One region of the Staphylococcus piscifermentans genome, then DNA from elsewhere that is predicted to be linked to it. Evidence: predicted binding sites of a transcription regulator. Region 1 holds the regulator's gene; each other region holds the start of a gene.

Region 1 (10,936 bases):
CCCCACTAGTACCTTCACCCGTATAAAGGTAGTGCAAGTTATCTTGATATACAAAAATACTGCCTCCTTTAATTCCATATTCATCAAAACGATTATCTGGTTGTAATACACTGCCATCCGCTTCAAAATGCACTAAATCAGTTGATTCATATTGAAATCCATAACTTAAGCCTTCTTGAGAATAAAATGGATACCACTCATGAGAAATATAATATTTACCATTGTGATATAGCATTCCATTAGGTTTACCTGCTGCTCCGAATGGAGGTTGCAGATGAAATGTTTGTGTATAGGAAGATTGACTGACTTGCTGCTTCATTTCTGTCAGTGCTTCCGTAGAGGTTTGTTCTATACGTTGTAATGATGTTTCATTTGTCCATGGTTGCATGAAGGTAATCCTCCTGTTTCGTACGATATTAGTTATTATCCATATTTTAGCATATTTCACTGTTAGCTTATATGTCATTTTTAACCTTAAATATTAAAACTATATGCTCTTAATAAATTTAAATATGCAAATAGAAAAAACTCCCCTTGCAAATGATAACATTCTTTATTATTATAAAGCTTATTAACATTATCGGAAATGAGGGGATTTAATGCTATGGATGATTATTAGTGGACTTCTGGTCGGAAGTTTACTCGGATTTGTTATGCAGCGTACACGTTTCTGCTTAGCTGGAGGCTTCCGTGATATGTACGTTCAAAAAAATAATAAAATGTTTTATGCTTTATTGATAGCGATATCAGTTCAAGCAATCGGTTTACTTGTCTTTACAGCTATTATCGGCAAACCTTTAGATAACGGTACCTTTCCTATCGCAGGGACAATCGTCGGTTCATTTATCTTCGGTGTAGGGATTGTACTTGCTGGCGGTTGCGCTACTGGAACTTATTATAGAGCTGGCGAAGGATTAATCGGCAGCTGGCTGGCATTATTTTCATATGCTGTCTTTTCAGCAATTACTAAAGCTGGTGTGCTAAAACCAGTCATGGAAAAATTAAATTCTAAAACGAACGTGAATGCAGATATGTCTACAAGCACTGGTATTCCTGCTTGGATTTGGGTAATTGCAATCGTCGCTATAACTGGTTACCTGGTAGTCAGAACTTTACGTAAGCCTAAACCTAAAATTGCAGTTCCAAAATTAAAACAACGCTATACAGGCGGGCGTCACTTCTTCTTTGAGAAGAAATTCCATCCTTTCATTGCTGCCATTGCAGTCGGATTAATAGCTTTACTTGCATGGCCGATGAGTTACTCAACTGGACGTGAAGGCGGATTAGGTATTACAACACCTTCTTCTAACCTTGTACAATTTATTTTGTCAGGTAAAACTTCTTTCTTAGACTGGGGAGTGTTCTTAGTACTTGGTATTTTCATCGGCTCATATATCGCAGCCAAAGGATCCAGAGAATTCGCTTGGAGACTTCCAGATAAGAAAACATTGCGTAACAGCGTTATCGGCGGTGCCTTTATGGGATTCGGCGCTTCTGTAGCTGGCGGATGCTCAATCGGAAATGGTTTAGTAGCTACAGCAGCTCTATCATGGCAAGGCTGGATTGCTTTAGCTGCTATGATTTTGGGTACATGGTTTATGAGTTACTTCTTATTCGTCAAACCTATGAAGGCCGCACAAAAGTCTTCTCATCAAAATGCAGCACGTCCTGCAGCACAATCATAATTTGAAACTTATTAAGGAGTGTTTACATGTTATACGAACTCGGTACAGTAGGAATGGTTTGTCCTTTCCCGCTAATTGAAGCACAAAAGAAAATGGAAGAGTTGCAAATCGGTGATGAGTTGAAAATTGACTTCGACTGCACACAAGCAACAGAAGCGATTCCGAATTGGGCAGCTGAAAAGAATTATCCAGTAACCAATTATGAACAACTTGGAGATGCTTCTTGGACAATTACAGTTCAAAAAGCTTAAAAATTTATTAAAATAGAGAATGGATATCATTCCACACTCAAATAAAATGAGCTGGGACTTCGTATGAGGTCCCAGCTCTATTTTTAATAACAATAGCTTTGCCGAGGAGAATTGACCGAATAATTTTTGTTAACATTATTTCCGTCTCGATACTCCTCTTTTTTAGCTATTATTTCGTAAATTATTCATAAAGAACAACAAGGATTGTAATTCAATCCCTAAATCTATTTGATGAACTGATACATCATCTGGGACATCAATACGTACGGGTGTGAAATTCATGATTCCTTTGACATCACTCTGCACGAGTTGGTCAGCAGCCTCTTGTGCTGCGGGCCCTGGTGTTGTAAGTATGACGACATCCAAATCAGCCTTTTTCAAGACTTTTTGAAGATCTTGCATATCATTCACAATAACATTGCCGATTTGTTGGCCTATCACCTCATCACGAACATCAAATGCCTCAGTAATTAGCATTTCATCATGAATAGAGAAATTATATGAGAGCAAGGCCTTACCTAAGTTCCCTACTCCCACCAAACCAATTTTAATGGTGTCTCGCTCACTAATTTTACTCTTGAAAAATTCTAACAAACTTTCAACATTATAACCGTAACCTTTCTTACCTAGTTCTCCAAAGTAAGAAAAGTCTCTTCTGATCGAAGCAGAATCGATATCTAAGGCCTCGCTGATTGTCTTAGAATTAACACGGTCAATGCCTTTTTCATGAAGTTGATTGACAAGTCTGTAATAAAGCGGCAAACGTTTTAAAGTCGCACGAGGAATATTATTTTTTTGATTACTCATCTATGTTTACCCCCACATCTTTTGAACTATTTCTCAATTTTCCGAGGATACTGCCCAGAAATAGCTGTTCTTTAATACGTTCTCAACGGACAAATTGATATATGCAAATAGTTTTTGTTTTATATTGTTATTACATTAATCTTCCTAAACAAGAAGGAATAAAGCATTTTTATTAACTAAGTATACCTTATATACCTCCTAAAATAAATGACTGTAAAAGTAACTTTCTATGAACAATTTAATCAATAACCATATAAATTACAGTTAAATTTGTCACTTATTTTTCAGCAATGTAGTTATCATTATACGATTAAATATATAATTTGAACACATGATATCCTAAGAAATTTAATACAATTGAATATTCACTTTCGATTTCAATGCAAATACGTATTATTTTCCTATCCAGAAAATCAAGAAGATTTGATAGGCATATTCAAGTTTAGCACTTATAATGGAGAGTAAGTGATTAAAAGAGCCAAGAAAGGAGGACTACGAGATATTCTACATATACTTTATCTCGTAAATAATACGGCATGATATTACTACAGTTAAATGATGTCTCTAAATCTTTTGATGGAGAAGAAATCTTTAGTGATGTCCATTTCGAAGTGAAGAGTCATGAGAAAATCGGTATTGTCGGTCGCAATGGTGCCGGCAAATCTACCTTAATGAAAATCATTGCTGGTGTGGATAATTATGATGAAGGTCATATTTCAAAAATCAAAAATTTAAAAGTAGGTTATTTAACACAACAAATGACTTTAGATACAAATCATACTGTTTGGGAAGAAATGTCTAAACCATTTGCGAAACTTAAGCAAATGGAATCAGATATGCAAGCAGAAACAAATTGGTTAGCTGAACATGCGGATGCCTATGAAACTGAGACATTTAAAGAACATATGGCTAAATATGAATCCCTCTCTAACCAATTCGAACGCCTAGAGGGTTATCAATATGAAAGCAAGATCAAAACTGTGTTACACGGTTTAGATTTTACAGAAGAGGACTTCCATCGACCAGTCAATGACTTCAGCGGTGGGCAAAAAACACGTTTATCTTTAGCTCAAATGTTATTAAGTGAACCTGATTTATTATTACTAGATGAACCAACTAACCATTTAGATATGGAAACGACACAATGGTTAGAAGATTACTTAAATTACTTTAAAGGCGCTATCGTGATTATCAGTCACGATCGCTTCTTCCTCGATAAAACAGTCAACCAAATCTATGACGTAGCTTTAGGAGCCGTCCAACATTATGTTGGTAACTACAGTAAATTCATTACACAACGTGACCAATATTATGAAAAACGCATGCAAGAATATGAGCGGCAACAAGCTGAAATCAAACGTCTTGAAACGTTCGTGGAAAAGAATATTACACGTGCTTCGACTAGCGGAATGGCAAAAAGCCGACGTAAAGTATTAGAAAAAATCGAACGTATAGACAAACCCATGTTAGATGCACGAAGCGCTAATATTCAATTTGCTTTCGATCGCAATACCGGCAACGATGTCTATCATATTCGCAACTTAGAAATCGGTTATGACCATCATCCTGTGACTTCCCCTATAACACTTGAAGTCACAAAAGGCGACCATATTGCAGTCATCGGACCCAATGGTATAGGTAAGTCTACTTTTATCAAAACAATTGCTGAGCGTCTTCCTAAAATCAGTGGCGAAATCAGTCATGGTGCCAATTTACGAGTCGGTTATTATGATCAAAAACAAGCTGAATTCAAATCAAACAAAACCATTCTGGATTATGTATGGGATCAATACCCTACTATGCCAGAAAAAGATGTACGAGCAGTACTCGGTCGTTTCTTATTTGTGCAAGATGATGTAAAAAAAGTGATTAATGATTTATCAGGTGGCGAGAAAGCACGTCTTCAACTTGCCCTACTTATGTTAGAAAGAAATAATGTACTTATCTTGGATGAGCCTACAAACCATTTAGATATAGATTCTAAAGAAATGCTAGAACAGGCACTGCAAGATTTTGAAGGGACACTGATTTTCGTTTCGCATGATAGATACTTTATTAATCAACTTGCAAATAAAATTTTCGATATGGATGAAACTGGTGGCACAATGTATGCGGGAGATTATCAATATTACTTAGATAAAACTGAAGAGAAAGCTGCTTTACAAGCAAAGGCTGCAGCTGAACAAGCTGAAGAGAAAACATCTAATAATACTACCAACTCTTATTCAGAACAGAAAGCCCAAAAACGAGAGCAGCGTCAAATTGAACGTCAAATCGAAAATTGTGAAGCAGAAATTGAAGCCTGCGAACAAAAAATCGCAGAAATTGATGAGCAATTGACCCAGCCCGAAATCTTCAGCAATCCTGAAAAAGCTGGACAAATGGCTGAAGAGAAAAACCATACCGAACAACAGCTCGAACAAATTATGAAGCGATGGGAAGAATTACAAGAAAAAATAATTTAATCTATAAAGGTTACCAAGGACTAAAAATGATTACTTCATTTTAGTCCTTTTTTATTACAATTCCTTAACAAAATTATCAACATTAAAAATCCCTTAACATCAACTATCCACAGAGTTATCCTAGTTATCCACAAGTAATAAGTTACTTATTCCTCATCTATTCACACTGCTTGTTACGCTTATACACACTCATTACCATACTTATCCACACTTTATGCACTGTTTGTTGATAAGTACGCATGTTCGCTATTGACAATTGTAAAAGCTTTATTAAATTAGTTAAAACTGTAAATACTTAAAAAAGCGGAAGCTTGAACCAATTAATGGCCCAACTCCCGCTTTATCAATAATCATTATTTTTTATACTAGTCTTTATGACTGGTTAAATGAAAAATCTTCAATATCCAGACTGCTATGTCCGTTCAATTGCATATCGCTTCTCATGCCAGCTTTATATAGATAATGACCTGCTGCACCTATCATTGCTGCATTATCTGTACATAACTTAGGGTTCGGTATCGATAATTTGATTCCATGGTCAGCACATGCTTTTTTCAATTCAGTGCGCAACCCTTTATTACTTGCTACTCCGCCTGCTACAATCAATTGCTTAACATGATAGGTTTCACAAGCTTTTATAGCCTTTCCAACTAAAACTTCTACGACACTGTTTTGGAAACTTGCCGCTACGTTTTCAGGAATAATATCTTCGTTTTTCTGTCTTAAATTATGCAATTTATTAATCACTGCACTTTTCAAACCGCTGAAACTGAAATCAAAGCTCTCAGGTTCCAACCATACACGAGGGAAATCATAAGTATCTTCGCCCTCAGCAGCCAATTTGTCTACTTGTGGGCCGCCAGGATAAGACAATCCAATTGTACGTGCTACTTTGTCATAGGCTTCACCTACTGCGTCATCTCGTGTTTCTCCAATGACTTCGAAGCTCAAATGATCTTTCATATAAACCAACTCAGTGTGCCCGCCTGATACAATTAAAGCCATTAAAGGAAATTCAAAGGGTTCCTCTAAATTATTGGCATAGATATGGCCAGCAATATGGTGCACAGGAACTAGAGGTTTGTCATATGCAAAAGCGAGTGCTTTAGCTGCATTGATTCCAATTAATAAAGCACCGATTAATCCAGGACCTTCTGTCACTGCTACCGCATCAATTTCCTCCATAGTTACCTCTGCTGTTTGCAACGCATCTTCAATCGTAGCGGTTATGCCTTCCACATGGTGACGACTTGCCACTTCTGGTACCACACCGCCAAAACGTTTATGACTTTCAATTTGACTTAAAACTGTGTTGCTTAAAATTTCTTTACCATTCTTTATAACACTGGCACTTGTTTCGTCACAACTAGATTCAATCGCTAATATTAATGTTTCTTTATTCATTTTAAATCCACCCACATCACGAGTGCGTCCTCACCTTCTCCATAATAATTCTTACGCTTGCCGCCATAATTAAATCCTAAATTTTCATATACATGCCGTGCCGTACCATTTTCAACTCTCACTTCTAAACTCATTACGTTGCAAGTTTGTCGTGCATAGCTCATCGCATACTTGACAATTAATTGACCTAAACCGTATCCTCTCATGCCTTCTGCAATCGCTACTGTCGTAATTTGTGCTTGGTCTACCACCGTCCACATTCCTATATAACCGATGATTTTATGGTCAAATTCCATCACAAAATAACGCGCAAATTTATTACGTTCCACTTCATGATAGAAAGCATCAATCGTCCACGAACTATCATCAAAACACATACGTTCTAAATCATAAACTTGCGGCACATCTTCCAAAGACATCAAACGAATATTTAAATGGTCTAAGACTTCTGATTGTTCAGCCAATTGCGCTCTGCCTCTGATAGTTTTAAATAATCCGGATGGAATGTGTGAATATTTTCAGGCTCATGAATCAAATCTATCATCTTAGAAGCTTGGGGAAGTGTTTCAACCAGTTTGCCATCAAGCAATGGTTTTATTTTTTCCAAATCATTTCCTGTAAAAATAAAGTCTTTCTGACTTTCAATCAAGTAAGTATTTAAATCTTCAATAGTCATATATTGATCTTCCAGTACAGTTTCCAATTGCCCGTTTCGATAGCAATACACACCAGTATAGACCGCTTCACGTCTCGCATCCATTACTGGTACAATCAACAATCCTGGTTGCAGATCCGGCAACGTGGCAGCCAGCGCTTCCAATGAAGAAACGCCGTATAACTTCGTTTGCAATGCATAAGCCAATGTCTTAGCCGTGGTTACTCCAATGCGCAAACCCGTGTAAGAACCCGGTCCTTTAGCTGCGACAATAGCATCTAGTGCTCGTTTGTCGATTCCTGCCTCCTGCAAAATACTTTGTATAGCGGGCATCAACTGAATAGAATGATTGCGCTTTAAATTCGTTGTATGTTCAACCAGAACATTATCATCTTGCATCACAGCAAGCGACATCGGTTTATTCGATGTATCCAGCAGCAAATAATTCACGTTCCACTTCCTCCTTCATCTTGTCATATCGTTTACCACTCGCCTCAATTGAAATTACACGTGCCGTTTCATCCAGCGTTTCAATATTTATGCATAAGAAATCTTCAGGCAGAAAGTCAGCAATAAATTCACTCCACTCAACAACCGTCAAAGCATGATCATTGAAGTATTCATCAAATCCAAGATCCTCTTCAGCATCTTCCAAACGATAACAATCCATATGATGAAATTTCATATTCGTGCCTTTATAAGATTTTATAATATTGAAGGTCGGAGAATTGATAGTACGTTTCACACCCAAATGCTTACCGATAAATTGACTTAAAGTCGTCTTACCCGCACCTAGGTTGCCTTCTAATAAAATTAAATCCCCTGGTTCAACAAACGACACCAAGATTTCAGCAAAACGATTCATTTGATCAATAGTGTTGATTTTAATCATCTTAAATCTCCTATAAATCTGTATGATACAGAAAATTTTTATCCCCTATATTGTAACACGTCAGGCAACACCCACTGAATAATTTAAACCATTTTCACTTCGTAAAAGAAACCTTTTGAAGAGATGGATTGAATTTGAAAGTTAACCTAATTTTGAAAAAATTCTCACAAAAGTATTGACATCATATCTCACATGTAGTAAATTAAATTTATCAAATTTTTAGACAATTCAAATTAATGATATAAACCATTCGAAAGGAGCAAATTAAAATGACTAATACCACATCAGTAAATACGCGACCAACAACAACAAATATTTTAGTCATTTTAATTATTTGCTAGGACTCGAACTTTAGTAATTGTAACTACTAAATGTTTAAGTCCTATTTCCGATTGAATGGGACTTATGAACGTCCCAATTATTGTTGGGACGTTTTTTTATTTGAATCTACGGGGGGAATCTTTGTGAGAAGCGACCAAATCAAAAAAGGAGATCAACAAGCTCCAGCAAGAAGTTTACTTCATGCTACAGGACAAATTAAAGAACCAACAGATATGAATAAACCATTCGTTGCAATTTGCAACTCTTATATCGATATCGTTCCAGGACATGTTCATCTCAGAGAATTAGCGGATATCGCTAAGGAAGCCATTAGAGAAGCGGGTGCTATCCCCTTTGAATTCAATACAATCGGCGTAGATGACGGTATCGCTATGGGACACATCGGAATGCGTTATTCATTACCATCCAGAGAAATCATTGCAGATGCAGCTGAAACTGTCATCAATGCACACTGGTTCGACGGTGTCTTTTACATTCCGAACTGCGACAAAATCACACCGGGCATGTTAATGGCAGCAGTCAGAACAAACGTCCCTGCTATCTTCTGCTCAGGCGGACCCATGAAAGCAGGTTTATCTACACAAGGTAAAGCACTCACACTTTCATCCATGTTTGAAGCAGTCGGCGCATTTAAAGGCGGTTCTATGACACAGGAAGAGTTCTTGGATATGGAACAAAATGCCTGTCCGACTTGCGGGTCATGTGCCGGAATGTTTACCGCTAATTCAATGAACTGTTTAATGGAAGTGCTTGGACTAGCCTTACCATATAACGGTACAGCATTAGCAGTTTCAGACCAAAGACGTGAAATGATTCGACAAGCTGCTTTCCAATTAGTAGACAATATCAAGAATGACTTGAAACCAAGAGATATCGTCACTAGAGAAGCATTAGATGACGCCTTTGCTTTAGATATGGCGATGGGTGGTTCAACGAATACAGTATTGCATACTTTAGCCATCGCAAATGAAGCGGGTGTCGATTATGATTTGCAACGTATTAATGAAATCGCAAAACGTACACCTTATCTTTCTAAAATAGCCCCAAGCTCATCTTATTCGATGCATGATGTGCATGAAGCTGGCGGTGTACCTGCTATCATTAATGAATTAATGAAAAAAGAAGGCACATTACATCCAGATAGAATCACAGCTACAGGAAAAACTTTACGAGAGAACAATGAAGGTAAAGAAATTAAAAATGAGGACGTTATCCATCCATTAGATAATCCTTATGACAAAGAAGGCGGACTATCAATCTTATACGGTAACTTAGCACCTAAAGGCGCAGTCATTAAAGTCGGCGGCGTTGACCCTGAAATCAAAGTCTTCAGAGGCAAAGCAATATGTTTCGATTCACATGATGAAGCAGTTGAAGCTATCGATAATCACACTGTAAGAGAAGGACATGTCGTAGTTATCCGTTACGAAGGTCCTAAAGGCGGACCAGGAATGCCGGAGATGCTCGCACCTACTTCATCTATTGTAGGACGCGGTCTAGGCAAAGATGTTGCTTTAATTACAGACGGCCGCTTCTCAGGTGCTACTCGCGGTATCGCTGTAGGACATGTTTCACCTGAAGCTGCTTCAGGAGGTCCAATCGGATTAATTCATGATGGTGATGATATTACTATCGACTTAACAAATAGAACATTAGATGTTGAAGTTTCAGATGAAGTATTAGAACAACGCAAAGCAGAAAGAAAACCATTTAAAGCGAAAGTTAAAACAGGTTATCTTGCACGTTACACAGCACTTGTAACCAGCGCCAATACAGGAGGCGTTATGAAAGTACCAGATTATTTAATCGAGGAGTGATGCTTTATGTCTAACCCACAAATGACAGAACATACAAATGTTGCACAAAGCACTCAAGCAGAACGACTGAACGCTGAAACCGCACCTACTAAAAGAAGCGGTTCAGAGTTGTTAGTCGAAGCATTATTGAAGGAAGGAACTGAACAAATCTTCGGTTATCCAGGTGGTGCTGTACTTCCTTTATACGATACATTTTACGACGGCAAAATCAGACATATCTTAACAAGACATGAGCAAGGCGCAGTTCACGCTGCTGAAGGTTATGCACGTGTTTCTGGCAAACCTGGTGTTGTGGTAGTAACCAGCGGTCCTGGTTCTACCAACGTTATCACTGGAATTGCGGATGCGTACAGCGATTCATTACCACTCGTAGTCTTTACCGGTCAAGTTGCTACACCAGGTATCGGTAAAGATGCGTTCCAAGAAGCGGATTTACTTTCCATGACTACACCGATTACCAAACACAATTTCCAAGTGAAACATCCTGATGAAATTCCAAGTGTAGTCCATCAAGCATTTCATATTGCGAACACAGGTCGTAAAGGCCCTGTAGTAATTGATTTCCCTAAAGATGTAGGCATTTTGAAATCAGAAGCTGAGGTCACTGATGAACTTGAT
Region 2 (10,936 bases), 710 kb from region 1:
GCCTTAATGGAATCTGATTCGCTTTCGGATTCTAAAAGACTTGCTGAAGTACTCGCGCTGAGTGAGTCGGATGCGCTCGTTGAGGCTACAGTGCTCAATGAAGTGCTGGCACTTGTTGAATCGGCAATGCTTTGAGAATTTGAAGTACTGTTGGCAATGCTTGTACTTGTCGCTTCTGATGTACTGATTGACTCGGAACCGCTCGATGATAAACTGTTGCTCAAGGATTCGGATGCTGTTTTGCTGAGTGATTCTGATTCGCTCAAGGAAGCGCTGTTGCTTGCACTCTTAGATGCTGAAGTGCTTGTCGATGTACTTAAACTACCGCTTAAAGACTCTGAAGCGCTCGTTGAAGCTGCAGTGGATTGGGAAGTACTGGCAGCTACAGAATTGCTCAATGAACTAGAGTTGCTTAAAGAAGCAGCTGTACTTTCTGAAGTGCTGCGCGCTGAATCTGAAAGGCTCTCTGATAATGAATTGCTTTCGGATATTGAATTGGCTTCGCTTAATGAACTGCTGGCTGATTGCGAAGCAGCATTAGAACTGCTGACTGATGTTGAAGCGGACGTACTTGTTGCAAGTGATTCACTTAGCGCTTGCGATTGAGATGCACTCGTCGCAATACTGTCTGATGTCGATGCTGAAAGTGATATTTGTTGAGATGTGCTGGCTGATTGTGACGCTGCTGTACTTTCTGAAGTGCTGATGGATTGTGACAGACTACCAGAATTACTGTTTGATAGGCTCGTTGAAAGCGAAGTGCTTAATGCTTCTGATTCTGCTGTGCTGGTTGACGTACTGCCTGATAAGGAAGCGGATGTTGCTTCGCTTAGAGAAGTACTTTGTACGGCGCTTAATGATTGTGATGTTGAAACTGAGTTGGATTCCGCTATCGAGTCGCTTTTAGATGTTGATGTTGAAGCGGAAATGACTTCGCTGTCTGAGGTGCTTGTTGAAGTACTTGTTGATAACGACCCGCTCAATGACGATGACTTAGAAGTACTGATAGCTGTACTTTCTGATGTTGATGCTGCAATCGAATTTGCTTCAGATGTGCTTGAAGAGCTGCTGGCTGATTGTGATGCTGAAATTGAATTTGCTTTTGAAATAGAGTCACTTTCTGATACTGATGTACTTGCTACTATTGAATTGCTCTTTGAAGTGCTCGCAGCTTCACTGATGGATTGTGATGTTGATAAAGATCCGCTTGTCTGATTTGAAAGACTGGTTGATGCTGACTGTGAATCAGCTAGGGATCCACTTTTAGATACACTGTCCGAAATGCTTTTTGCAGTGGAAGCACTTAATGAACTAGATGTAGAGCTGCTGATTGACGAGCTGTTAGATGTTGAAGCGGCCTGTGATGCTGCTGTCGATGCGCTAGTTGAGCCGCTGATTGATTGCGATGTTGCAATAGAATCAGACAATGAAGTTGCTGTACTTGCTGATTGCTGTATAGAAGTACTTAATGAACCACTTGCTGATTGAGAGTCAGATATACTGGCATTAGTTGAGGCCTCAGCACTGGCACTCTCGGAAGCTGAGGTGCTTTTCGACAGAGAATCGGCAACGATACTTGCACTTGTTGAAGTTGATGCTGATGCTGCACTTGTACTGGTTGATTGCACGATAGATGTACTTGTCGATTGTGATTGTACTGGATCGACGCCTTTAATGGTTGTCGTAAAGTAATTCTCTTTACCTAAACTGTTATCATTTTGCGAAGCATAAGGTATAAATGTAAACGATAAATCTGCTTTAGGATTGGAAATCGGTACCGTAAAGGTAGACGTAATGCCATATCCTTTCCCCTCGTTGGTAGGAGTGATGGTTGTATATGGCCAACTATAACCATTACCAATTTTTGTCATCGGGTTATCAGTAGGCTTTGGTGTCGTCAAAAATTTTAAAGGTGCATCCCAAGTAGATAGCCCTGATTGTACAGTCGTTGGCGTACCATAACCAGCACCTAAAGTAATCATTGGTACTGTCGCAGTTCCCCATGTATTCATAGTTACTGTATTAGAGTTTAAAGATGGTTTTTCTACAGTAGTCGTGTCAGGATTGTCATAGGTTACTGTATATACAAATGTTAATGAAGTATTGTTGGTATTCGTAATAGTTAAATGATAATAAATCGATACGCCATTATATTTATCTTTGCCTACGCCTGTATAAGTTGTAGACGTAGTAGTTGCTGCGGCTGCTGCCATAGGAGTCACTTGCGTTGCCGCAGCTAACATTCTCACGCGTAAAGGTGAATTAGACATACTGGTACTCGTGCTTGTCGATTGATTGACACTACTTGAAGGATTATTTGATGATGTTGTACTTTGCGTGTCGCTCGCGTCAGTTTTTGTTGAATTCTGAGAGTTGGTTGAAGCTGTTTTATTTTCTGTGCTGTTTGATGTTGTATTATTGGAAACTGACTTTTTATCTGCTGAAGAAGTAGTCGTACTATTTTTAGCGGAAGTACTATCAGCGGCAGTTTTAGTTGTGCTTCGAGAAGCTTCTGAACTACCTTTCGTTAAATTTTCAGAATCTTTTTATTCTTGATGCGTTTGGCTTTCACTTGTTTGCTTATGAGTTTGACTCTCAGTATCAGCTGTGTTTGAAGATGCTTCTGAGTTCTGAATAGTTTCAGATTTTGATGTGCTGGTTTCTGAAGTTTTATTATTTTTGGACGCCTCGCTAGATTGTGTTGATTGCGATGACTCAGCGGATTCTGTTTGAGAATCGCTTGTTGATCCAACATGTTTGTCGTCTTTTACGCTCTCCGACATACTGCCTGAATTAATAGCTTCACTTTGTTCTGAAGTGCTTGTTTGTGAAGGTGCAGTACTTTCTATTTGAGAGGATTCAGTGTTTGTTTCGCTTGCTGAGCTTTCTGCATTTGAACTCGTGTTAGACTGGCTTGCTGAAGATTTAGTCAGAGAAGTAGAATTTTGATTTGCGACTGTCTCACTGAAAGATGATAACTCAGAAGTAACAGGGGTTTCTGAAGCTGCGAATGCTTGGTGTCCATCTATTAAGTTCATTGTGGCAAAAGCACCGCCTACAACAGCGGATTTTTTAATGAAATCTTTTTTCAAATCATCGGTTGTATCTACATCAAGTTCAATTTTTTGTTCCTTTTCAACCGATTTATTTTTAAAAGGCATTCCCATAATTCGTAATAATTCAATTTCTTTTAATCCAGCTTTAATCCAATGTTTGCCAGCTTTATATAGCTTGAACCTTACCTTTTCTTCTCCCATACTTTGTTCGAGTTTTTTCTTTTTCTTCGACATTCATACAATCCCCAATCTTTTCTTTATAAATATTTTCTGCTCTATCAAAAAGTCGATTATATTTTTTACTTATCTTTCAAACATATATTATTCATTCGCTTTTTACAACTACTTTTGCAAAATATTCTTACAAAGAAATTTTAATTCATATGATATTCTCTTTAAAGCCATACTCTTGTACTATTTAGTATTGCACCGAAATTGAAACTTAAACATTTTCAAAAAGCAAAAAAAACAGACAGAAACACTCCAGCAGAAGTCTTTCCATCTGTTTAAAATTATATTCCAAGTAATGCTTTTATAGTAAAGCCTATAATGACTGAGACCGTAATAGCAAAAAATCCAGGCACGATAAAGCTGGTTGCCCGCGTTTGTTTCGTCTCATCAAGATCCACTGCAAATAACAGTGTGGGTTGCGCGGGAATGACGAAATTGACATTTAAAGTTTGGACCATGGCTAAGAAAAAGGTTGGTGGCACGCCGATACTCATCAAGATTGGAAGCATAATCGAAGCCGTTGCTGATTGCGAGATCACAATGATTGTAACGAGCGAAACTAGAACGATGACCAGCCAAGGCACTTGTTCAATAATACCGCCTATTTTCTGGGTCATAATCTTTTTATTCTGAGGTGCACTGAAGATGGTCGCACCTAGCCAACCAGGCCCAAGCACTGCAAACAAGGCACCAATGGCAGATTGTGTAATATGGGAAGACAAAATATCGGTCGTCTTCAGTTTAACCAGCACCAGATTGACTGCTGCACTGGCATACATAAAGAGTTGTACAATATCCGTGGTCTGTAGTTTAATCATTTTGCCGTCTACTTTAAATGTAGGAACCAGATCCGAAAATATACCGAATACTAAAATACAACCTACCCCTATTAGAAAGGCTGCTACGCCTAATTTAACTCTGCGTGGAAAATACGGTTTAATATTTACTTCTTCTAAATCACTCAAGATATTTTCAGCAAATACGCTTGGTTGGACATTGCGTTTACGTCCAACAAACGTGCAGTAAATACTGAGTGCTAACATGCTGAGTAAAGCTGTCGGCAAAACGATAGATAGATATTTACCCATTGTCACCCCGGTTACCGCTAACGTTGCAATAATATAAGCTGTTGCTGAGGCTGCCGGACTACAAAGCAAAGCTAAGTTTGCCGTTAATACTGAGGCAATGAGCGGTCGTTTCGGTTGAATCCCTGCTTTCGTCGCAGTCTTTGCAATAATGGGTTCAAGTGATAATGCAATATTTGCTGTTCCGATGCCAAATACAAATAAGAAGACAATCATTGGTGCTATAAAAATAATAGATTTTGGAAAGCGTTCAATAATCTTTGATGCAAGGTAAACAAGATAATCTATACCTCCTGTTGCTTGCAAAGTTCCTCCCGCAATACCAATAGATAAAATAATAAGTACGGCTGTCACCGGTGCGGAACCCGGAGGCAAGCCGAATATAAATATCATAATCAACTGTGCTACAATGGCGAAAATACCACAGCCTAATGCACCCGCTGTTCTCAGTCCCATAATAATAGCGAGTACCATAATCACAATTTCCGTTATAAATAGGAACATGTTGACTCCTCACTTTACCCTTCTAAACTTTGTGAAAAAATTACCATGATTTAGTGTATCACGATGTGTGAAATTTCGGCATGCCTTTTCCACTCTAAAATTCGACTATTTCGTAACAATTTTTAAACCTATCTTTATTTTGTCTCTGCATTATTTTGAAATCAAAAATTACTTAATTATGTTGAGGATTAATTGCGTATTTATTTTAACTTAAGTTGCGAAGCGTTTTTACATTCTTAGGGTAGTTTAAAATGCGAGGAAGTGCCAAGAAAAAGATGAAATCTGGACACTAGTTTCTGAGTTGTGTCTAGAAAACACCTTATTCTGGACACTACTTTCTGAGAAGTGTCTAGAAAACACCTTATTCTGGACACTACTTTTCGAGTAGTGTCTAGAAAACACCTTATTCTGGACACTACTTTCCGAGAAGTGTCTAGAAAACACCTTATTCTGGACACTACTTTCCGAGAAGTGTCTAGAAAACACCTTATTCTGGACACTACTTTCCGAGAAGTGTCTAGAAAACACCGGAATCTGGACACTACTTTTCGAGTAGTGTCTAGATTATGTGGATATTGGACATGTTCACTCTATTCTCGGCCAATATCCCCCTATCCCCACCTGTTTCAATATCTTCCTCTCAAACACGAAGGGGCTAGGACACCAATCAATGTCCTAGCCCCTCAATCTTGCTCAATACAATATTTACTTATTTATTTTCTATCCCAATAACGCACTTTATCAAATGCTTTTACGATAGTATCTGGATTATCTGAAGTGAAGACACCTGGTGCATCTAATTTGATTTTGCCATCTTGTAAATCTTTAGCTGCCGCTTCATTAAAGATAATCGGTTTTTTATGTTTGTAAGCCAATGCTGCAAATTCTTCTGCGTCTGGCACTAAACCGTTACCATCTGATAGAATCACTAAACTGTCGAATAAAGTAGAGTGTGCTGTTTCATAAGTGTCATTCACTGTGATGTCATCTGACAATTCTTTTTGTTGTTTACCGATGAAGGCATAGTTTAAGCCGTTTGAAGCAAATTCTTTTGCATATTTTTTCAATGTTTCTGGATCAATATCGCCATTAATCAATACGGCTACTGAGTGGCCTGGTAATGGACGCTTGTATTTTTCCATCGTCAATTGACTGTCTTTTTTATCAGATTTTACTTCTTCATTTTCTTCTGGAACGGTAACACCTACATTATCCGCTACACGTTCAGCAAGTTCACGGTCTACTTTATTCAATTGATTAACTGCGCGCTGACGCACATCCATACTTTTACATTTACCAATTTCAAATGAGAAGCCATCAACTGTATGGTCATATTCAGGTTGTGTTAAGCTGTTAAGATATAATTTAGCTTGTGAATAATAGTCTTTGAAACTTTCACTGCGTGTACGCACTTTATGACCTTCCACGCGTTCTGGATAATGTTCGTAACCACCTTGTGCTTTGGAACTAGTGAATGGGCAGTTACCTTCTAAACCATTGTTGTGATAAGATGTTTTATCTGTATGGATATCCATTTGATACATTGCGTCACGTTGGTTATTGTGCACTTTATTCACTGGGCGGTTGATAGGAATTTGATTAAAGTTCGGTCCGCCAAGGCGTGAAATTTGTGTATCTGTGTAGGAGAAAAGACGACCTTGTAAGAGTGGGTCATCTGAGAAATCAATCCCTGGCACGACATGTCCTGGATGGAAAGCAATTTGTTCGATTTCATCAAAGACATTGTCTACATTGCGGTTCAATGTCATTTTACCTACAACTTTTACAGGAATTTCATCTTCCGGCCATAATTTAGTCGGATCTAAGATATCGAAATCGAAATCAAATTCTTGGTCTTCTCGAATAATTTGCAGACCTAATTCCCAAGCTGGATAATCCCCTTTTTCAATAGATTCATGTAAGTCTTTACGATGGAAGTCGATATCTTTACCTTGTAAGATTTGTGCTTCATCCCATACTAATGATTCTAATCCATACACTGGGCGCCAATGAAATTTAACAAAGAAAGATTCGCCTTTTGCGTTAACTAAACGGTACGTATGTACGCCGAATCCTTCAAGTTGACGAATATTTTTCGGAATACCGCGGTCGCTCATTACCCACATTGTGGTATGTGACGCTTCTGGATTTTCAGCAAAGAAGTCCCAGAATGTATCATGTGCCGAACCACCTTGTGGCGTTTCTGTATCAGGTTCAGGTTTCACTGCATGAATCACGTCCGGGAATTTGATTGCATCTTGGACGAAGAAGACTGGAATATCGTTACCTACTAAGTCAAAGATACCGTCGTCAGTGTAGAATTTAGTTGCGAAACCACGTACGTCACGGACTGTATCAGGAGAACCTTTCGAACCTTGTACTGTAGAAATTCTCGTAAATAATGGTGTCTTCTTATCAGTATTTGTTAAGAAATCAGCTGATGTATATTCTGATAAATCTTCATATAATTCGAATTCGCCATGAGCACCAAAGCCGCGTGCATGTACTACGCGTTCTGGAATACGTTCATGGTCGAAATGCATAATTTTTTCTCTGAAATGAAAGTCTTCAAGCAGGCTTGGCCCACGTTCGCCTGCTGTTAAAGTGAGTTCGTCTTCGCTGACTTTTGTACCATTATTGGTAGTCATCGGTTGGTCTTTACCGTTTTTCTTAAACTGTTCCAACTGCTCGAGCTTTTTATTATTATTTTCTTCTTGTTTACTCAATGTAAATCCCCCTCACATATGTGTAAAAATAAAACCACGGTAATCTGTTCCCTTTTAGAGTTTATATAAAACTCAATTTGCATTTAACGTTGATTTATATAATAAAAATATACAAATACTGAAATGTGTGGAGTATTTTCTGAGGAGGAGGAGCAAATGAAAAAAAGCACCCCTTTCAAAAAGGGAGGTGCTCTCCAAGTCTTTCTTTTCCGGCAGGTGTTAGTCACTGAGTTCGCTGTCTTTGATGTCAGTAATGAACATGTGGCCGGGCGCGTGTGTGATGATCAGGTCTGGTTTGGCATCGAGGGCGACTGATTGTGGAGTCACGCCGCAACCCCAAAAGACGGGGACTTCGTTGTCTTTGATTTGGACAGGCTCGCCGAAATCTGGATGGTCTAGGTCTTCTACTCCGATGTCTGCTGGGTTGCCGATATGAATTGGTGTGCCATGGACGTTCTTGAAATGTGTGGTGATTTCTGTGGCACGGATAGCGTCTTTCATGGTCATGGGGCGCATGCTGACGGTGATGTTGCCGTCAAAGCGCCCTGCTGGTTCGGCAGGTATATTGGTGATGTACATGGGAACGTTGTGGCCTTCTTCGAGATGGCGCAGTGGAATTCCGGCTTCTAGCAAGGCGTGTTCGAAAGTGAAGCTGCAGCCGATCAAGAAGCTGACCATGTCTTCGTTGAACAGGTCTTGGACGTCTGTCGGTGTGTCAATCAGTTCTCCGTTCTTATAAACGCGGTAAGCGCCTACATCTGTGGTGATATCGGCATCTTTGCCGTATTTGGAAAAGTTGACTTCGCCGACTTCTGACACGTCGAGTAATGGGCAAGTTTTTGGATTTTTGAAACAGAATTTTAAAAAATCGTATGCATATTTTGAAGGTAGAATGACGACGTTGGCTTGGATGTAACCTTTTGCCATCCCGCTTGTATGTCCTGTGACTTCTTTTTCTCGAATCATTTGGCGTAAAGCTTGCGGCGAAATATTTTGTAAATCTGTCATGTGTAAACATCCCCTTTGTTTAGTGTTTGTACTATTTTAACAGATTCTGGGGGGATGTGCGCGATTGTGTGTAAGCGTTTTCTTATTTTCGTTTTACGCCTTATAAAGAACGGTAGTAGTGCGGTTGTGTGTAAGCGTTTTCTTATTTTCGTTTTACGCCTTATAAAGAACGGTAGTAGTGCGGTTGCGGATACCAATAGAAATACACCGACTTTATGTTAGGCTAATTTGTAATGTTTTTGTACATTATATGTTGCGGTAACTTTATTTCCATGCTATGATTTATGTGTATTAAAAAAGAAGATACTAGCTGTGAACTAGTATCTTCCGAGTAAAGGCTCACAATTACTGGTTGTGAATACCAAACGAACCTTTTTGGTTGGCTGATTAAGTTCTTGCGAAACTTAGTTAGCTTATTTTTTTGTTATGCGGCAATATACTTAGTTTAGCTATAAAAGAGTCTATAACAACAGATTCTTTTATAGCTATTTTTTATATGGTTTAGAAGGAATTTAACTATCTCTGGCTTAGGATTTTAGACCATGTTATAAAAGGGTGCCTTTCCTTTAAAGTGTCTAGGCGCCTCTTCCTCGCTTAGACACTTTCGGCTCTATCTGTATAGGCGCCTCCTCCTTGCCTAGACACTTTCAATCCTAACTGTATAGGCGCCTCCTCCTTGCCTAGACACTTTCAATCCTAACTGTATAGGCGCCTCTTCCTTGCCTAGACACTTTCGCCCCTAACTGTATAGGCGCCTCTTCCTTGCCTAGACACTTTCGCCCCTAACTGTATAGGCGCCTCTTCCTTGCCTAGACACTTTCAATCCTAACTGTATAGGCGCCACTTTCTCGCCTAGACACTTTCGCCGGTCCATCCAGCCAGCTCGGTCGCTTTCCCGACTAACTACCTCTTCTAAACACCCCCTACTAATGCGAATCCACAAACTTATTCCCGCTCAGATCTCCCTCCCACTTTCACGCTCCTTCCATTTTCTTACTTTTTGTCAAAATTTATTTTTAATTGATATTGATAATCTTTATCAACAGGTATAAAGTAAAGGTAATCAATCTTTAAGAGAGGTACAACTTTATGTTTACAAATATGTTTGTCCTTGGTATCACTGGTCCTACGAGTTTAGTTGTTATTGCCATTATCGCCTTAATTATTTTCGGTCCGACGAAATTGCCTCAATTCGGCAGAGCTATCGGATCGACTTTGAAAGAATTTAAATCTGCTGCTGAGCATATAGATGAAGATTCGCACGAGACACCCAGTAAACCCTCAGAATCTCAACGTAAAGAATCAACAAAATAACGACACTATAGAATCAGAATCCTACACAACCCAAACGAGCAGCTACACTTCTAGCTTGCTCGACCATTTCGGAGAGTTGCGTAGTCGCTTACTTAAAGCAGGTATTGCTTTTATAGTTGCCGTTCTCATCATGTACATTTCTTCACATTGGTGGATGCATCCTTTTATTCATGAAATTAAACGTGGCAATATGACTTTGCATGCTTTTTCCTTTACGGAAATGATTCAAATCTATGTCATGATTATTTTCTTTGGTGCCTTGCTGCTGGTTTCACCGATTATTTTCTATCAGTTATGGGCCTTTATTGCGCCTGGCTTGCATGCAAATGAAAGAGGCTTTATTAGAAGGTATAGTACTTTCTGTGCTTTCTTTTTCCTAGCAGGTATCGCCTTTGCGTACTTTATCGGCTTCCCGCTGATTATCCATTTCTCGCTTAATTTATCGGGAATCATGGATATTGCGCCGGTGATCGGCTTCAAGGAGTATTTATCGGAACTCTTGCGCTGGCTGCTCATCTTTGGCATTTTGTTCCAATTGCCGGTAGTGTTGTTCGGTTTAGCGCGTTTCGGTTTAATCGATGCGCATCAGTTATCGAAATCACGTAAATATGTCTATTTCGCGTGTTTTGTCGCTGCTAGTATTGTCGCGCCGCCGGATTTAATGCTGAACATTCTATTGACTATTCCTTTAATTTTATTATTCGAAGTCAGTATGGTGATCGTGAAAGTCACACAGTTGCGCCATCCGCAGACTTTTCCTGAGAAATAAATATAACACCCGTTCTGCACAATATCATGTGTAAAACGGGTGTCTTTTTATGCTGGTTTTCTTTTATTTGAAAAATAAGTGTAGAGTGCGATTAATGCTATAAAAATAAGTTGCGGTATAATCGTTTCCCAACTTGGATAGAATCCAATCCAACTTAATGTCGGCAAGTGTTCAATGCTGTGTTGCGGTACTGTGTCGAGCAATTGCATTTTCTGAATGCTGACACCGAGCATTTTAAACGCC
Region 3 (10,936 bases), 170 kb from region 1:
GACACCTGCCATCGCGTAAATCGCAGGAATAATAATACCGCCGCCGAAACCAAGCATTACTAACCAAACAGCATACCAAGGCCATCCATGAAAGAAGTTAAGCAATGTCGTCGCACATAAACATGTGATAGTGCCTAACATAATAGTTCTGAATCCACCTAATTTATCAAACAAAGTTCCGCCTAATAAGTTTCCGATGACCATTCCTAATGAATTAATCATCAAAACGATTCCGGCAGTCGTTAAGCTTTTGTGCAGTTCATGACTCATATAGATAGTGTTTAACGGCCATAAAAAAACTTGCTCCAGTAATATTAATTGCCATACCGATGACCAGCCACCAGACCTCTTTCGGCATATTCATTGTGCAACACCCGCTTTCTCTCTATTTTTTATTTTCAAAGTCTATTTTCTTTAAACCAAATAAAATTTCCGCAACCCTTTAGTCAGAGCGGCGAAAATTTTAAACGAAAATAGCATGATATGAATTTTTGCAACTAGTAAATAATACTACACTTACTATAGGATTTAAACCCATAAAAATAAAACTATAGAAACATAACTGTTTAAATTATGGTAAAATCTTACAATGGATTAATTTTAGAAAGGAAAATGTCATATGGGTCAATATTTTACGTATGCATTTGAAGATAAACGATATCATACATGGAATTACCATTTAAAAAATAAATTTGGTCATAAAATTTTCAAAGTAGCTTTAGATGGCGGTTTTGACTGTCCAAATCGTGACGGAACAGTTGCTCATGGAGGCTGTACATTTTGTTCGGCAGCAGGAAGCGGTGATTTTGCTGGGAACAGAGCTGATCCGATTGATGTGCAATTTAAAGAAATCAAAGAAAAAATGCATGAAAAATGGCACGAAGGACAATATATCGCCTATTTCCAAGCCTTTACAAATACACATGCTCCAGTAGAAGTATTAAAAGAAAAATTTGAACCTGTCCTTAAAGAACCCGGAGTAGTCGGATTATCTATCGGTACTCGACCGGATTGTCTACCTGACGATGTAGTAGAATATTTAGCAGATTTAAATCAGCGCACATATTTATGGGTGGAACTTGGACTGCAAACCGTTCACCAAGAAACTTCAGACTTGATTAACCGCGCTCATGATATGCAAACTTATTATGAAGGTGTAGAAAAATTAAGAAAACATAATATTAATGTATGTTCTCATATTATTAACGGATTGCCTGGCGAAGATTATGACATGATGATGGAAACAGCGAAAACAGTAGCTCAAATGGATGTGCAAGGTTTGAAAATTCATTTATTGCATCTATTAAAAGGTACACCAATGGTCAAGCAATATGAAAAAGGTATGCTGAATTTCATGTCTCAAGAAGAATATGTCAATTTAGTATGTGATCAATTAGAAATCCTGCCTCCAGAAATGATTATTCACCGTATTACCGGAGACGGCCCTATTGATTTAATGGTAGGTCCTATGTGGAGTGTTAATAAATGGGAAGTTTTGAATGCAATCGATGCCGAATTAGCAAGACGTCATTCTGCTCAAGGCCAACACTACAAGAAAGAACAGGAAGTCAATTAATCAAATGAAAGTAGAACGTATTTTACCTTTTGCTAAGTCGCTTATACTTTCTCATATCGATGAAAAGAGTACAGTAATCGATGCAACATGCGGTAACGGCCATGATACTTTGTTTCTAGCCGAACATGTGCCAAATGGGAAAGTTTACGGATTTGATATTCAAGAAGACGCAATTGAAGCTGCACGTGAGAAAGTTAAAGATTGTCAGAATACCATTTTGATTCATGATGGCCATCAAAATGTAAAGCAGTATGTCGAAGCCGCTGATTGCCCTATTGATGCAGCGATTTTTAATTTGGGTTATTTACCTAAAGGTGATAAACATATTGTGACTGAAGCTGCTACAACTATTCAAGCAATTGAAAATATCTTTGAAATGCTTGCACCAGAAGGCATTATTGTGCTTGTAATTTATCCAGGGCATCCTGAAGGGAAAATCGAAAGCGAAACAGTTTATCACTATCTAGAAAATTTTGATCAGCAACAAGCACACATTTTACAATACGGCTTTATTAATCAACGCAACAATCCACCATATATTTGCGCTATTGAAAAAAGATAAATAAATGCAAGAGCTTCTGCTAGTAAGATTATAATGAGCTGAGACATTAATGCCCCAGCTCATTTTTTTATTTTAATTATTGAAATAATTTATCTACACTTTTAGTAATATCTTTTAATACTTCAACTGAGTGATTAAACTCTTGAGTTTCTTTTTCATTTAATGGAGTTTCATAAATTTTTACAGCGCCAGCACGGTTTACAAGTGTTGGAACACCAATGTATACATCTTCATTGCCGTATTCGCCTTCTAAATAACTTGAAACAGTCAATACAAGATTTTGGTTGCGCAAAATAGCTTTGGTAATATGCAATAATCCCATAGCGATTCCATAGTATGTTGCACCTTTGGCTTGAATAATATCATAAGCTGCATCACGAGTATTCAAGAAGATTTCTTCGATGCGTTTTTCTCTTGCAGGATCTTCTTTTAAAATATCGTATAAATTTTGACCTGCAATACTAGCTTGAGACCATACTGCTAACTCAGAGTCACCATGTTCTCCGATAATACTTGCGTTCACACTTTCAGGCGCTACTCCGAACTCTGCACCTAATTCATATTTGAAACGGGCTGTATCTAAAATTGTACCTGAACCGATAACGCGTTCTTTTGGCAATCCAGAAACTTTTTTAGTTACATAAGTTAACACGTCTACTGGGTTGGCAGCGATTAAGAAGATACCGTCAAATCCACTGTCCATGATTTGTCCTACGATAGATTTAAAGATTTTAGTATTCTTTTCTACTAAGTCTAATCTAGTTTCACCTGGTTTTTGGGGAGCACCAGCTGTAATAACTACTAGATCTGCATTAGAACAATCAGCGTATGACCCAGCTTTAACAATCGATGGTGATTCGCCGTATGGCATCCCATGATTCAAGTCTAAAACGTCACCTTTAACTTTTTCTTCTGCTATGTCTACGATGTAAAATTCATCTGCAACCCCTTGAGCGACCATCGCAAATGCGTAGCTTGAACCAACAGCTCCATCGCCTACTAATACTACTTTGTTTGCTTTAACATTATTCATATACTTACCCTTCCTTTTTAAAAAATCACTTTCCTTATGTGATTAATTTCACATATTCAAGATAACAGGTTATCACTGAAAAAGCAATGCTTTTTTACCTAATTTAACAGTAATTATAAAAGTCTTAAATTTGTAAAAGCAAATAAAAAAGGGGTTGGAAAAACAGCAGATTTATAAAGCAAACCTCTAATATTGAAATTTGCGCGTTCAATATTAGAGGTCTGCTTTTTTATACTTATTAAATTTCAATTTGATCATCAACATCATTAGGAATAAATCCTAATGCATTCACTTTATTATTCAAATAACTTAATATATAACGCATCACTAAAGGACGTTCTGGTTCGTTATGAATTTCGTGATATAAACCGTCCCAAGCTTTAAAATAAAGTTCATCCGTTTTGACGCGTTTTTTTATTTCTAAGATGGCATCAGTATCTAAAATTTTATCGTCTTTTCCATACATAAGACACATTGGAATTTCTTGAATATCCTCTAAGTGTTCCATAGTCTTTCTCATCACATTAACCACTTCTTTGTACCAATGGTAAGAAACTTTCTTCAACATCAATCCATCTTGTTTAGTTTCTTCAATAACTTCTTCATTTCTAGTTAAATGTTCTGGTTCAATTCCTAAATTAAAGCGCATATCTTTTACCCCTGCGCCTATATTTGAAGTCAGCATGTTTTTACGTGTTTTATTATTTTTTTGAAATGCTGTTAATGGAGATAAAAGTATAATTCCTTCAATTGGCAGTTCCGTTCTTTCTAACAGATTCAATGTAATCAGACCGCCTAGACCTATTCCCATCAGAAATGTCGGTAATTTATACTCACTGGCTATTCTTAACCATTCTAAGATATGTTCGTGATAGACTTCAAAGTTGTCAATCTGTCCTTTATTAGAACGAGAGGTTTGACCTTGACCAGGCAAGTCTCCCATGATCACATGATATCCATTTCTTCTTAATGAAGTGATAACATAGGCATATCTACCCGTATGTTCTAATAAATTATGTGCAATGACAATGACACCTTTTGCTTCACTTTCTGTTTCCCACTTCCACATATCAACGACTACCCTTCTACTCTTATTATTTAAGTTTATTGTATCAAAATAAAGTCCTCAAAATCTATCTTGAACTCATTTCCTCTTTTTATAACGCAGTATTATTTAAATCATTTCATGAAAAATTAATCTAACATTATTTACAGTTTTTGTAATATGATATAATATCGTGTATTTTTATATATTGTTAACGTTTTCATACATTATTGAAACATGATACACTAATTTCAATATAGTTGTATGGGAGGAATATCTATGTCACTAGTTAAAGATTTTTTCATCGGTTTGTCCAATAATACATTTTTAAATAACTCAGCAAAGAAATACGGACCAGTATTAGGGGCAAGCAAAGTTGTAGTCGGCAACTCCTTAGATGATTTAATTGAAAAAATCCGTGAACTTAACGATAAGGGAATTACAGTTACTGTGGATTGTTTGGGTGAGTTTGTCGGAACAAAAGAAGAAAGCTTAATCGAAAAGGATATCATCTTAAAAGTTCTGCAAGCAATGCATGACAATGATGTTAAAGCACATCTATCTGTTAAAATCAGTCAGTTGGGCGCTGAATTTGATTTAGACTTAGCTGAGAAAAATCTTAGAGAAATTGTAGCTAAAGCTAAAGAATTAGATAACAGACATGTAAATATTGATACTGAAAAATTTGCAGGCTTAGATGATATCTTACATGTATTAGATGATATTTCTAAAGAATATGATAATGTAGGCACGGTTATTCAAGCCTATCTGTATACTGCTGAAGATATGGTTGAAAAATATCCACATATCAGATTAAGACTAGTAAAGGGTGCATATAAAGAAAATGCATCGATTGCTTATCAAAATAAAGAAGATATTGATACGAATTACATTTCTTTGATTGAAAAAAGACTGAAAAATGCGAAGAATTTTACATCTATCGCTACACATGATGATAAAATCATCGATCATGTGAAAAAATTTGTAGAAGATAATAATATTGATAGAGATAGCTTCGAATTCCAAATGTTATTTGGCTTCAGAACTGATTTAGCTTACGCAATTGCTGACGATAATTACAATTTCTGTATTTATGTACCTTTCGGCGATGATTGGTTCGGTTATTTCATGAGACGTTTAGCAGAACGCCCACAAAACTTGAATTTAGCAGCCAAAGAATTCGTTAAGCCAAAAACACTAGCTATTACAGCGGGCGTCATTGCTGCATTAATCGGATTATCATCTGCCACAACTGCTTTAATTAAGAAAAAATAAAATAAATAAAAGGAAGAAACTTTGGCAGTTAAGCTAAAAGTTTCTTCCTTTTTTTGAATTTTAAAATTATTTGATTGATTTAAGCAAGTTTGCCATTTCAATGGCTGCCATTGCAGCTTCTGCTCCCTTATTTCCAGCTTTTGTTCCAGCGCGTTCCACTGCTTGTTCTATAGTTTCAGTTGTTAACACACCGAAAATAACAGGTAAGCCACTTGTATCACTGACTTTAGAAACACCTTTCGCCACTTCATTACATACGTAGTCATAATGGGAAGTTGCGCCGCGAATGACACAGCCCAAAGTAATTACTGCATCATATTTTCCAGTCTCTGCAAGTTTTTTTGCAGCTAAAGGAATTTCAAATGCACCTGGCACATAAGCAACATCAATTTGATTGCTGTCTACTTCATGTCTTACCAGTACATCTTTCGCGCCTTCTAATAAGCGTCCTGTAATAAAGTCATTGAAACGTGAAACTACGATTCCGATTTTTAAATCTTGTCCTAATAGTTTTCCTTCAAAATTCATTCTGATTTCCTCCAATTTATTGATAATAATTTTTACAGCATGTGTCCCATTTTTTCTTTTTTAGTTTGCAAATAATCATGGTTGTGCTCGCATTCTGGAACAATTAATTCAATTCTATCTGCGACATCAATTCCATAGTATTGCATTCCTTTAAATTTTTCTGGATTATTACTTAATAAATTTATCTTTTCTATACCGAAATGTTTAAGGATTTCCGCAGCATGATAATAATCGCGAAGATCCTCCTCAAATCCTAAAGCAAGGTTGGCTGTTACTGTATCATAGCCTTGTTCAATCAGCTCATAGGCTTTCAATTTATTAATCAAACCTATGCCACGGCCTTCTTGTGGTAAATAAATAATCATACCGTCATTTTGATCAATATATTCCATTGCCGCTTCTAATTGTGCCCCACAATCACATCTTTGGCTGTGGAAAATATCACCTGTTAAACATGAGGAGTGAATACGCACATTTTCCACTTTTTTAATATCGCCTTTAACAATAGCTACAATTTCATCATGAGAATAGTCAGATTCGAACCCATACATGTCAAATGTACCGAAATCTGTCGGTAATTTCACTTTTGCTTTAGCATGCATATGTTGTTCATGTGTTCTGCGGTAGTGTACGAGTGCTTCAATAGAAATCATTTTCAGCTGGTGTGCTTCTTTGAATTGTTGTAACTGATCTCCTTTTGCCATTGTGCCGTCTGCATTCATAATTTCACAAATCAAACCAGCCGGCTTAGCACCTGTCATTGCAGCCAAATCAACTGCCGCTTCTGTGTGTCCATTTCTGACCAATACTCCTCCAGTTCTAGCAATAAGTGGGAATAGATGACCTGGACGGTTGAAATCTTCTGGCTTCGCTTCATTTGAAATTAATGCTTTAGCCGTCATCATTCGTTCATTTGCACTAATACCAGTTGTAGTATCTACATGATCCACACTTTCGGTAAAAGCAGTACCGAATGCATCGCTGTTATCTTTAACCATAGGCGTCAAATTAAGTCGCTCAGCAAGTGATGGTGCAAGCGGCGCGCAAATTAAACCGCGTCCTTCTTGTGCCATGAAATTGACGGTATTATCACTCATAAACTCTGTAACAGCTACTAAATCACCTTCATTTTCTCGGTCTTCATTATCTACTACAATAATACTTTCTCCTGCTTTCAATGCTTCCACAGCAGATTCTATACTATCGAATTTCATCTCAATCCACTCCTATCAAAATCCAAACTGACTCAATTTATCCCTAGTCAATCCAGATTCATCTTTTGAAAGTGCTTTTTGAACGTATTTAAATAACATATCCGCTTCCAAATGCACTTTATCTCCTACTTTTTTCGAACTTAAAATCGTCGCACGCTTCGTTTCAGGTATTAAATGAATATCAAATTGACCATCATCTAAACGGAAAATAGTTAAACTGACACCATCTACCGTAATGGAACCTTGCTGTACCATTTGAGAAGTCAGTGATGTCGGACATTGAATCGTGACAATATTGGAATTAGCTGATGGTTGAATTCGACGTATCGTTCCGACGTCATCAACATGACCCAATACAAAATGGCCGCCAAATCTTCCTTGACTGGACATCGCACGTTCTAAATTAACCGCACTGCCTTTACGTAATTCAGAGAGATATGTTTTATTTTCAGTACCTTTAATCACTTGAACATCAAAGGTTTGGTTATTAAAAGAAATTACAGTTAAGCAAGCGCCATTGACACTGATAGAATCACCGATATGAATGTCTTGCAAGATTGTGTGACATTCAATCGTCAACTTCATGACATTTTGTTCTGAAGCAGTCTGGACGACTGTACCGACTTCTTCAACTATACCGGTAAACATATAAGATCACTTCTTTCTTAGTGAAACTTTAATATTTTGATCGATGATTTCAGAGTTGGCAATTTCAAATTGAGGAATTTTATCCAAGGAAAGTACATTGTCAGTTTGATAAAACTGATATTTCCCTGAACCTCCAATAACTTTCGGGGCATAATAAATGATGAGTGTTTGGACACACTCTGATTGGAGAAATTGAGAAGATACATTAGGTCCAGCTTCTACATAAAGCGAACCAATACCATTATGATATAAATCTTGTAAAATATTTTTAATAGAACAATCTTCTAACAGTATGATTTTAACTTGATTAGAATGTTCTTTATTCAGCATTTCTTTATTTTCTGTATACAACCAGACTGGCGTTTGCTGGTCATGAAAAATCTGTTGTTGCAGGTTTAATCGGCCGCTTCTATCTAATATTACTCTAACGGGCTGTCGTTCGCCTTCTAGTCTGACCGTTAAACTCGGATTATCCGCTTGAACTGTTCCAGCACCTGTCAACAAAGCGTCATGACGTGCACGGTGTTTAAAGACATCTTGTTTAACACCTGGATTAGTAATCCATTGACTCTGCCCTGTATCTGTCGCTTGTTTGCCATCTAAACTCACACTGACTTTCAATGTGACTTCTGGTATATTTTCAGATTTCGCTTTAAAAAAGTCTTTATACATGAGCTCAGCTTGGGCTTGATGCTGATATTCCACTTCAATACCTGCAGATTGCAAAATGTCATCTCCGGGTGAATCGAGCGAAATATCTTTCATGGCATACACTACTTTTTTAATACCTGCTTCAATAATTTTATTGACGCAAGGCGGTGTAGAACCGAAGTGTGTGCATGGTTCTAAGGATACATAAATCGTAGCGCCTTGAGCTTGGTCACCAGCCATATCTAAAGCTTGCACTTCAGCATGACGTTCACCTTGCTTGAGATGTGCGCCAAGACCTACTATCCAACCATCCTTTACGACTACTGAGCCAACTGCTGGATTCACACCTGTCTGACCTTCTGCCATTTTTGCCAGTTGTATTGCATTTTGTAAAAATCGATTCAAACAATCACCTCATTAAAAAACCGTTGTCCAATAAAATTGAGCAACGGGAAATAGAATTTATCATCATTTATCTTTGAAAATAAAAAATTTAGTATAAAGGCATACTTAAATAAGACCACTTAAACTAAAACTTTTTAAATCAAATAGATAATTAAGTTTCACATTTAATGATGTTCTTCATTCTTTCTCCCATCCAGACTATACTGTCGGCTCTAGATTTCCACTAGATCAGCCATATTCAAAAAAGAATACAGGTCGCAGGCTTTAATTTACTGCCGGTTGGGAATTTCACCCTGCCCCGAAAGAATTTTTATGAAATTGTTTCTGAATCAATAAGAGTTATTCAAAATCTTAACTCATGAATTAATCATATCTTATTTTTATCAATCTTACAATAACAAAAGCTTATCTAGCGTATTTGTTCGTGAAAATCATATAAGCTTTTGACTGCTTGCACAGATTGACGCACAATCATGTTTACACCATTGCGTGCCTGATTAATGCCGTTGGTAATTTGTCCGATAGCAATAAGATGAGGCAGCGTACCATGTCGAGGGCTGATTACCTGATTGGTTTCAGGGACAATTTGAATACCGCCCATTGGGTGAGGTTGTACAATTTGTCTATTAGCGATATCTATAATAAAAGCATCGTCATCATCTAAATCTTTCAATTGTGTTTTAGGACCAGTGGCATTAATTACAACATTGAAATAATCAGGCTCAACTTGATTATGATATTTAAAAATGTACGTTTCATTTTTATATTGTACATCTGCTAAATCTTTTTTAATTACCACATGTCCAGCAGAAATTTCTTCAATCAACAATCGTGCTGTACGCGGAGGCATCGGGTTTGAATTGGCTTTTAAAATCGGCATATACTTTTTCATGAAAACTTCTTGATCTTGCAGGCTCAAACTATTCCATATCCAGTTCATATTTTCCTTGATGGTTTCAAGTATACTTTGGAAAACTCCTAATATTTCAGGGTGAGCTAAATCATATTTCAAGTCTTTAATCGGGTCCCCTACTTTACGATTAATCAACTCTTGTAATGGAATATTATAATCTTCACATTCTTGTTTAAATAACCGGATCATAGATTCTAGAGGAACTACTCCAAAGTGCGAACGTAATATACTTTCGAAATTCTCTTTAGTAATATGACGCAGAGTAATATCAATCATATTTCCACGCACACTCGGAAGCTCTCCATGTCTGCTCGTAGCTGTAATCGGCAAATTAGGATGATGTTTAACCACATAACGTATTACATCTAAACTCGATAAGCCTGTACCGATAATCGCAATATCGTCTGTGCTGTCCACTTCATTCAGCGTTTCATAAGTCGGATAAGGTGATGGAATATAACCCTTCAGACCTTTTAAATGGTAAGGATCATGATAAGCCATCGTACCTACTGTCAAGAAGACATAATCATACTGTCTGCATGCTTCTTGTTGATGATTGGTACATACAAAATATTGAATTCTGGCATTTTCCTCATAACCTTGTTCTAAATACATCTCAGTGGCCTTTTCCGTAATTAAATGAATGTTACTGTATTGTTGATTGAATTTTTCTAAATAGCTTTTCATATAATGACCGAATACAAATCTCGGTAAATATGTAGCATTATCAAATTTAAATTGATTTTGAGTTTCATACCAATTGAAAAATTCTGAGGCATCGTGAGCATTCAGCGACATGTCTTTACTTGGTAAATTAATAAGTAATTGCGCACTGTCATTTTGAAAAGGCACTCCTTGCCCCATATTTTGAGGATCATCATACACATCAATGTCTAGTTCACTAAAATATGAATGAGCTTCTAATTGACGTAAAATACTGACACCTGCCGTACCCATTCCAATAATTGCGACCCGCATTTTATTTCCTCCTCTTTATTTCCGATTCACTCTATAGTTTCATTACCTATTATGCAATAAAAACAAATAAAGCGAAACAATTAAAACTGTTTCGTTTTAATTCTTCCG

What was found. Region 1 encodes Rex, which represses fermentation and respiration genes when NADH is low (regulators of the CRP and FNR family bind a similar motif). Its sites were predicted from a motif close to TTGTGAAATATTTCACAA; they were not measured.
Positions count from the first base shown of each region.
Region 2: CKV71_RS01520 (anaerobic C4-dicarboxylate transporter family protein) is a predicted target of Rex. The motif match lies at 4,906-4,923, and genes of this name have one in related genera.
Region 3: CKV71_RS05795 (L-lactate dehydrogenase) is a predicted target of Rex. The motif match lies at 3,208-3,225, and genes of this name have one in related genera.

Region 1 is NZ_LT906447.1:1,062,448-1,073,383, reverse strand. It holds gene CKV71_RS04810 (GH32 C-terminal domain-containing protein) at 1-388, opposite strand, end outside; gene CKV71_RS04805 (YeeE/YedE family protein) at 600-1,685, shown strand; gene CKV71_RS04800 (sulfurtransferase TusA family protein) at 1,712-1,936, shown strand; gene CKV71_RS04795 (redox-sensing transcriptional repressor Rex) at 2,099-2,743, opposite strand; gene CKV71_RS04790 (ABC-F family ATP-binding cassette domain-containing protein) at 3,280-5,208, shown strand; gene tsaD (tRNA (adenosine(37)-N6)-threonylcarbamoyltransferase complex transferase subunit TsaD) at 5,581-6,612, opposite strand; gene rimI (ribosomal protein S18-alanine N-acetyltransferase) at 6,609-7,076, opposite strand; gene tsaB (tRNA (adenosine(37)-N6)-threonylcarbamoyltransferase complex dimerization subunit type 1 TsaB) at 7,052-7,717, opposite strand; gene tsaE (tRNA (adenosine(37)-N6)-threonylcarbamoyltransferase complex ATPase subunit type 1 TsaE) at 7,686-8,159, opposite strand; gene ilvD (dihydroxy-acid dehydratase) at 8,624-10,318, shown strand; gene ilvB (biosynthetic-type acetolactate synthase large subunit) at 10,325-10,936, shown strand, end outside.
Region 2 is NZ_LT906447.1:356,213-367,148, reverse strand. It holds gene CKV71_RS01550 (hypothetical protein) at 1-135, shown strand, start outside; gene CKV71_RS01545 (hypothetical protein) at 157-606, shown strand; gene CKV71_RS01540 (hypothetical protein) at 664-1,215, shown strand; gene CKV71_RS01535 (hypothetical protein) at 1,294-1,488, shown strand; gene CKV71_RS12320 (hypothetical protein) at 1,546-1,692, shown strand; gene CKV71_RS01530 (hypothetical protein) at 2,374-2,556, shown strand; gene CKV71_RS01525 (KxYKxGKxW signal peptide domain-containing protein) at 2,547-3,290, opposite strand; gene CKV71_RS01520 (anaerobic C4-dicarboxylate transporter family protein) at 3,569-4,876, opposite strand; gene CKV71_RS01515 (catalase) at 5,590-7,524, opposite strand; gene CKV71_RS01510 (putative hydro-lyase) at 7,822-8,610, opposite strand; gene tatA (twin-arginine translocase TatA/TatE family subunit) at 9,700-9,924, shown strand; gene tatC (twin-arginine translocase subunit TatC) at 9,980-10,693, shown strand; gene CKV71_RS01495 (FTR1 family iron permease) at 10,741-10,936, opposite strand, start outside.
Region 3 is NZ_LT906447.1:1,235,472-1,246,407, reverse strand. It holds partial or broken gene CKV71_RS05810 (MDR family MFS transporter) at 1-364, opposite strand, end outside; gene CKV71_RS05805 (tRNA modification radical SAM protein MnmL/YtqA) at 620-1,576, shown strand; gene CKV71_RS05800 (tRNA 5-(aminomethyl)-2-thiouridylate-methyltransferase MnmM) at 1,581-2,138, shown strand; gene CKV71_RS05795 (L-lactate dehydrogenase) at 2,215-3,171, opposite strand; gene CKV71_RS05790 (alpha/beta fold hydrolase) at 3,410-4,240, opposite strand; gene CKV71_RS05785 (proline dehydrogenase family protein) at 4,496-5,491, shown strand; gene ribH (6,7-dimethyl-8-ribityllumazine synthase) at 5,558-6,019, opposite strand; gene ribA (GTP cyclohydrolase II) at 6,052-7,233, opposite strand; gene CKV71_RS05770 (riboflavin synthase) at 7,249-7,881, opposite strand; gene ribD (bifunctional diaminohydroxyphosphoribosylaminopyrimidine deaminase/5-amino-6-(5-phosphoribosylamino)uracil reductase RibD) at 7,888-8,937, opposite strand; FMN riboswitch at 9,115-9,247, opposite strand; gene CKV71_RS05760 (FAD/NAD(P)-binding protein) at 9,347-10,828, opposite strand.